Regions from separate parts of the Streptomyces monticola genome, predicted to be linked through region 1. Evidence: riboswitches for the same ligand, from Rfam matches in the RefSeq annotation. Region 1 holds a riboswitch; the other holds the start of a gene.
What was found. Region 1 has a riboswitch for thiamine pyrophosphate ahead of ACFQVC_RS31630 (thiamine ABC transporter substrate-binding protein). Riboswitches for the same ligand answer to the same signal wherever they lie in the genome.
Positions count from the first base shown of each region.

Region 2: it holds a riboswitch for thiamine pyrophosphate, as region 1 does, so the genes downstream of both, thiO (glycine oxidase ThiO) here and ACFQVC_RS31630 (thiamine ABC transporter substrate-binding protein) in region 1, are expected to answer to the same signal.

Region 1 is NZ_JBHTCF010000017.1:125,996-129,584, forward strand. It holds gene ACFQVC_RS31625 (ABC transporter permease) at 1-978, opposite strand, end outside; gene ACFQVC_RS31630 (thiamine ABC transporter substrate-binding protein) at 1,053-2,144, opposite strand; TPP riboswitch at 2,141-2,247, opposite strand; gene rlmN (dual-specificity RNA methyltransferase RlmN) at 2,316-3,422, opposite strand; gene ACFQVC_RS31640 (phosphatidate cytidylyltransferase) at 3,504-3,589, opposite strand, start outside.
Region 2 is NZ_JBHTCF010000019.1:108,744-112,332, reverse strand. It holds gene ACFQVC_RS33565 (Rv2175c family DNA-binding protein) at 1-257, opposite strand, end outside; gene ACFQVC_RS33560 (NAD(P)/FAD-dependent oxidoreductase) at 539-1,753, opposite strand; TPP riboswitch at 1,929-2,040, shown strand; gene thiO (glycine oxidase ThiO) at 2,038-3,273, shown strand; gene thiS (sulfur carrier protein ThiS) at 3,270-3,494, shown strand; gene ACFQVC_RS33545 (thiazole synthase) at 3,499-3,589, shown strand, end outside.

The DNA.
Region 1 (3,589 bases):
GCCGCCGTCGGCGGAGGTCAGCGCCCGGAAGTAGCCGAGGCCGTAGCCGCCGGCGGTGTGCAGGGAGCGCTCGACGAGCACGCCGAGCGGCACGAGCACGAGCAGGACGACGGTGAGCAGCACCCCGCCCAGGAGCGCCCATTGGCCGGTGCCGCGCGGACGGCGCGCGGTGTGCGCGGCGTCGACGAGCTTCAGGGCGCTCTCTCGGCGGCGCACGGTCCAGGCGTGCACGGCGAGGATCGCGCCGACGGCGGCGAACTGCACCAGGGTGAGGACGGCCGCGGTGTCCAGGGCGAGGAGCTGGGCGGTCTGCCGGTAGATCTCCACTTCGAGGGTGGAGTAGGCGGGCCCGCCGAGGATCTGCACGATGCCGAAGGAGGTGAAGGTGAACAGGAACACCATCAGCGCGGCCGCCGCGACGGCGGGTCCGAGCGCGGGCAGGGTCACCTTGCGCCAGGCGGTGAGCCGGGATGCGCCGAGCATCCGGGCGGCCTCTTCCTGACGCGGGTCGAGCTGGGACCACAGGCCGCCGACGGTGCGCACGACCACGGCGTAGTTGAAGAAGACATGGGCGAGCAGGATCGCCCACACCGTGGTGTCCAGGCGCACCCCCCATGTCTCGTCGAGGACGCCGCCGCGTCCGAGGAGCGCCAGGAAGGCGGTGCCGACGACGACGGTGGGCAGCACGAACGGCACGGTCACCACGGCCCGCAGCAGCTGCTTGCCGGGGAACTCGAAGCGCGCGAAGACATATGCGCCGGGCAGTGCGATCAGCAGGGTGAGCCCGGTGGAGGCGAGGGCCTGCCAGGTGGTGAACCACAGGACGTCCAGGATCCCGGGTTCGGTGAGGACGTCGGCGAGGCGCCCCCACTGCCAGACGCCGTCCGCCTTCAGGCCGCGCGCGACGATCGACGCGACGGGGTAGGCGAAGAACAGCGCGAAGAACGCGACGGGCACGGTCATCAGACCGAGCCGCACCGCGCTGCCGCGCAGGTCCCGCGCGGGAGCCGTCGCCGCCCGCGCGGTGGCCTCCGCTTCCCTTGGCGGGACTTCTACTTCAGGACCAGGGACTGCCACGTCTTGACCCAGTCCTCACGGTGGTCCGCGATCTTCTTGGGGTCGACGGTGTACGGCTTGTCGGCGGTGACGCCGAACTTCGTGAACAGCTCGGGCAGTTCGGCGTCCTTGGCGACCGGCTTGACGAACATGTTGAGCGGCATGTCGTCCTGGAACTTCTTGGAGATCAGGAAGTCGATCAGGGCCTTGCCGCCCTTCTCGTTCTTTGCGCCGTCGAGCAGTCCGGCGAACTCGGTCTGCTGGAAGCAGGTGCCGGTGGCGACGCCGGTGGGCGCCTCCTTGGGCTGCGGCTTGGCGTAGAGGACCTCGACGGGCGGGCTGGAGGCGTAGGAGACGACCAGCGGCCGGTCGCCCTTGGCCTTCTTGCCGCCGGCGGAGCCGGAGAACTCCTCGTTGTAGGCCTGCTCCCAGCCGTCGACGGCCTTGACGCCGTTGGCCTTCAGCTTCTTCCAGTAGTCCTGCCAGCCCTCGTCGCCGTACTTCGCGGCGGTGGCGAGGAGGAAGCCGAGCCCGGGTGAGGATGTCGCGGCGTTCTCCGTGACCAACAGGTTCTTGTACTCGGGCTTGATCAGGTCGTCGAGGGTCTTCGGCGGCGCGAGCTTCTTGTCCGCGAAGTACTTCTTGTCGTAGTTGACGCAGATGTCGCCGGTGTCGACGGGCGTGACCCGGTGCTTGCCCGCGTCGAGCTGCACGTCCTCGGGGACCCGGTCGAGCCCCTTGGCCTCGTACGCCGTGAACAGGTTGTTGTCGAGGGCCCGCGACAGGAGCGTGTTGTCGACGCCGAAGAGGACATCCCCCTGCGGGTTGCCCTTGGAGAGCACGGCCTTGTTGACGATCTCGCCCGCGTCACCGCTCTTGAGCACGTCGACCTTGTAACCGGACTGCTTCTCGAAGTCCTTGAGGACCTTCGGCGACACATTGAAGGACTCGTGGGTGACGAGCGTGACGGTCTTGGAGTCCCCGCCGGAGGACGACGATCCCGAGCCGCTGCCGCAGGCGGCGAGGACGAGGACGCCGAGGGCTCCGCAGAGCGCGGCCGTGCAGGCACGCCGAATGGTGCTGTTCATGACTGGTGCTGACTCCCTACGCCGGTATGACCCGGATCAGGTCCGAGGGTCTGCGGCGGTGCCGCACTCTCAGCGCCCTGGTGGCGCTCCCCTGTCGGAATTCATTTGTACGAATGCACGGTACTGCACAGGTGACCGGCACCCCGCATCACGGGGTGCCCCTTCAGGTCGTCACCGCTCGGACGCGGCGAGCTGCCCGCAGGCCCCGTCGATCTCCTGACCACGGGTATCCCGGATGGTCACCGGCACACCGTGGGCGGCGATGGCATCGACGAACGCCTTCTCGTCCTCGGGCCGCGACGCGGTCCACTTCGAGCCAGGCGTCGGGTTCAGCGGAATGAGGTTCACATGGACGCGCTTGCCCTTGAGAAGCCGCCCGAGCCGGTCACCGCGCCACGCCTGGTCGTTGATGTCACGGATCAGCGCGTACTCGATGGAGATACGGCGGCCGGACTTCTCCGCGTACTCCCACGCGGCGTCGAGGACCTCCCGCACCTTCCATCGCGTATTGACGGGTACGAGGGTGTCGCGCAGCTCGTCGTCGGGCGCGTGCAGCGACACGGCGAGACGGCACTTGAAGCCCTCGTCGGCGAGGCGCAGCATCGCGGGCACCAGGCCCACGGTGGAGACGGTGATACCGCGCTGCGAAAGGCCCAGGCCGTCGGGCTCCGGGTCGGTGAGGCGGCGGATGGCACCGACGACGCGGTTGTAGTTGGCGAGTGGCTCGCCCATGCCCATGAACACGATGTTGGAAAGGCGCGCGGGCCCGCCCGGCACTTCGCCGTCGCGCAGTGCGCGCATCCCGTCCACGATCTGGTGGACGATCTCCGCGGTCGACAGATTGCGGTCGAGGCCGGCCTGCCCGGTGGCGCAGAACGGGCAGTTCATCCCGCATCCGGCCTGCGAGGAGATACACATGGTGACCCGGTCCGGGTAGCGCATGAGCACCGACTCGACGAGCGTGCCGTCGTGCAGCTTCCACAGCGTCTTACGGGTGGTGTCGTCGTCACAGCTGATGTGCCGTACGACCGACATCAGATCGGGCAGGAGCGCTTCCTGCAGCTTGGCGCGCGAACCGGCGGGGATGTCGGTCCACTGCTCCGGGTCGTGCGCGTACCGCGCGAAGTAGTGCTGCGAGAGCTGCTTGGCACGGAACGGCTTCTCGCCGGTCTCGGCCACCGCTTCCTTGCGCTCGGCGGGCGTGAGGTCGGCGAGATGCCGCGGCGGCTTCTTGGCTCCGCGGGGCGCGACGAAAGTGAGTTCTCCGGGCTTGGGCATAACCCATCCAGTGTCGCAGACATCCGAAGACGGGCCCGCCGCCCTGTGGACAACAGACCCGTCACCGTAAGAAAACGCAGGTCAGCCGGAGCCGACAAACACCACCAGGAGCAGCCATACCACCGGTGCCGTGGGCAGCAGCGAGTCCAGGCGGTCCATGATCCCGC
Region 2 (3,589 bases), on a different contig from region 1:
AGCATCTCTTCGTCGGAGAAGCCGTCGTCCCGCAGGAGCGTCAAGGTGCCGCTGAGGCCCTTGACGATCTTCTCGCCGTCGATGAAGGCGGCGGGCACATGCAGCGCCCTGTTCTCACCGCGGCGCACGGCGATCAGCTGGCCTTCCTTGACGAGCTGTCGCACGCGCGTCACCTCGACGCCGAACCGTTCGGCGATCTCGGGGAGGTTGAGCCAGGCGGGGACGAGAGCATCGATCTTTGCGTCAATCTCGGTCACAAGGACAAGCGTGCCATCCCGGACTGACAGTCGGTACCCGGCGCTCCCCCGCCGCGGGGTGACATACCCGGCAGAATGCGACGATCGCGCACGTCAGGGCGTGATTCGGCGGTACGGAGGGCGGTGCTGTCGGCGGTACGGAACGCAGTGACGTGCACCTGCCGTCAGCGGTACGGGCCCGCCGTCGGGCCTTCGCGGCCTCGGCGCTTTCCCGCCGTCAGCTCCTCGCCGCAGCTCCTCGCCGCCGCCAGCTCCCCGCCGACTTCAGGCCCTCGCCCCCGTCAGGTCTTCGCCGACTTCAGCGGGACCGCCGGGTCCGCCACCCGCTCGGGGTCGAGCCGCGTCGCGGACTCGATCAGCCGCCGTCCCTGCGCGAGGTCCCGCGGCCGCCCCACCGCGAGCAGCGCCACCAGTGCGCCGTCCCGGAGCCAGCACACCGACCAGGCGGGGGTGGCCGGGTCGCCGCGCCAGATCACGGTGTCCGCGGCCGAGTGGTGGCCGGCGTACTGCACGAAGCGCCCGAACTGCTCGGACCAGAAGTAGGGCACGGGGTCGTACGCCGTCGGCTCCTCGCCGATGATGTTGGCCGCCACCGCGCGGGGCCCCTGCAGGGCGTTGTCCCAGTGGTGGACGAGAAGGCGCTGCCCATAGCGCTCCGAGGGGAAGGAGGCGCAGTCGCCGACCGCGTAGACGTCGGGCGCAGAGGTGCGCAGGCTCCGGTCCGCGACGACAGCGCCGTCCGGGCCCGTCTCGATGCCCGAGCCGTCGAGCCAGCGCGTCGCGGGGCGGGCGCCGATACCGACCACGACGGCGCCCGCGGGCAGCCGGGTGCCGTCGTCGAGCACCACGGCACCGGGTTCGATCCGCTGCACGCGCGCGTGGGTACGGAGTTCCGCCCCCGAGTCCGCGTACCACTGCGCCATGGGTGCGGCGACCTCGGCGGGCAGTGCCCCGGCGAGAGGCCGACCCGCGGCCTCCACGACGGTGACCGCACAGCCCGCCTCGCGCGCGGCGGTGGCGAACTCGGCGCCGATCCAGCCGGCCCCGACGACCACGATGTCGTGCTGTTCGGCGAGCACGGGCCGCAGGCGTTCCGCGTCGTCCAGGGTGCGCAGCAGGTGCACGCCGGGGACCCCTTCGGCACCCGGCAGGTGCAGGGGTTCGGCGCCGGTGGCGAGCACCAGGACGTCGTAGCCGACCGGCCCCCGCGCGATGTCGAGTTCATGCGCTTCCGGGCGCAGCCCCGTGACCTCTTCGCCCAGGCGCAGGTGTACGCCGAGCTGCTCGAAGTCGACGTCGAACGCGGACCCTTCGGCCTTGCCGAGCAGCACGGCCTTGGACAGCGGCGGCCTGTCGTAGGGCTGGTGCGGTTCGGCGCCGATGAGGGTGACCGCGCCCGTGAAGCCCTGCTCCCGCAGCGCCACGGCGGTCTGCACCCCGGCCATTCCCGCGCCGACGATGACGACGCGCTGCTCTTGCTGCCTCTGCTCGCTCACCCGGTCACCATAAGCACGTGACGATCTGTCAGGTACTGGTCCTGGTGAAGATCGCGTAGTGATGTGCTGCACAGTGCCGTCGGCGTCCGGCACGTGAGCGCGGTCCGTACGCCGGACAGGGCACCCCGGCGGCTCCCTTCAAGTGATCAGGGGCCAAGGGCTAGGGTGGCCGACGTAGACCACTCGCGGGAGCCCGGAAGCACCGGGCTGAGAGGGAGGCTCAGCGCCTCCGACCGTACGAACCTGATCCGGGTCATGCCGGCGAAGGGAGGGGCTGGAAGCCCATGCATCCACGCACACCACCGAGGTCCGACGCGGGCGCACCGGTCGTCGCGAGCACACCGGACATCGCGAGCACACCGGACGTCGCGGGCGCACCGGACGTACTCGTGCTCGGCGGCGGCATCATCGGCCTGGTCACGGCCTGGCGGGCGGCGCAGCGCGGCCTGTCCACCGCGGTCGTCGACCCCGAGCCGGGCGGCGGCGCCGCGCAGGTCGCCGCGGGCATGCTCGCCGCCGTCACCGAACTGCACTACGGCGAGCAGGGCCTGCTCGCCCTCAACCTCGCCTCCGCGCGGCGTTATCCGGAGTTCGCCGCTGAGCTCGAAGAGGCGACCGGCCAGGAACTCGGCTACCGCGCGTGCGGCACCCTGGCCGTCGCCCTGGACGCCGACGACCGCGCCCACCTTCGTGAACTGCACGCCCTGCAAAGCCAGTCGGGGCTCGCGTCCGAGTGGCTGTCCGGGCGCGAGTGCCGCCGCCTGGAGCCGATGCTCGCCCCCGGCGTACGCGGCGGCCTGCGCGTCGACGGCGACCACCAGGTCGACCCGCGGCGCCTGGCCAGGGCCCTGGTGACGGCGTGCGAGCGGGCCGGCGTGGTCTTCCACCGGACCTGGGCCGACCGCCTCAGGGTGGCGCGTGACCGGGCCCGCGGCGCCGTGCTGCGCGACGGCACCGAGCTCAGCGCCGGGCAGGTCGTTCTGGCCGCCGGCAGCCTCAGCGGCGAGCTCGCCGGGGTCCCCGCCGACGTCATACCGCCGGTGCGCCCCGTCAAGGGCCAGGTCCTGCGCCTGACCGTGCCGAAGGCGTACGCGCCGTTCCTGAGCCGGACCGTGCGGGCCGTGGTCCGCGGCAGCCATGTGTACCTGGTGCCGCGCGAGAACGGCGAGCTGGTCGTCGGGGCCACCAGCGAGGAGCTCGGCTGGGACACCACGGTCACCGCGGGCGGCGTCTACGAGCTGCTGCGGGACGCCCATGAGCTGGTGCCCGGGATCACCGAACTTCCGCTCACCGAGACCCGGGCGGGTCTGCGCCCCGGCTCCCCCGACAACGCCCCCCTGCTCGGGCCGACCAGGCTGCCGGGCCTGCATCTGGCCACCGGCCACTACCGCAACGGCGTGCTGCTCACCCCGATCACCGGCGACGCGATGGCGCACGCCCTGACCAGCGGTGAACTCCCGGAGGACGCCCGCCCGTTCACGCCGAAGCGCTTCAGCGTCCTCGAGGAGCAGCCCGTATGAGCACCGCAGCCACCGCTTCCGTGTCCCTGTCCGTCAACGGCGAGCCCCGCTCCCTCGCGGCCGGCACCACACTCGACGCTCTAGTGGCGGGTTTCAGTACCGCCCCCTCTGGAGTGGCCGCCGCCGTCAACGAAACCGTCGTCCCGCGCGGTGAGTGGCCGCGCACAGCGCTGCGTGACGGGGACCGTGTCGAGATCCTCACCGCCGTCCAAGGAGGCTGACCCCATGGCAGACGACCCTCTGGTCATCGGCGGTACGTCCTACTCGTCCCGCCTGATCATGGGCACCGGAGGCGCACCCAGCCTCGATGTCCTGG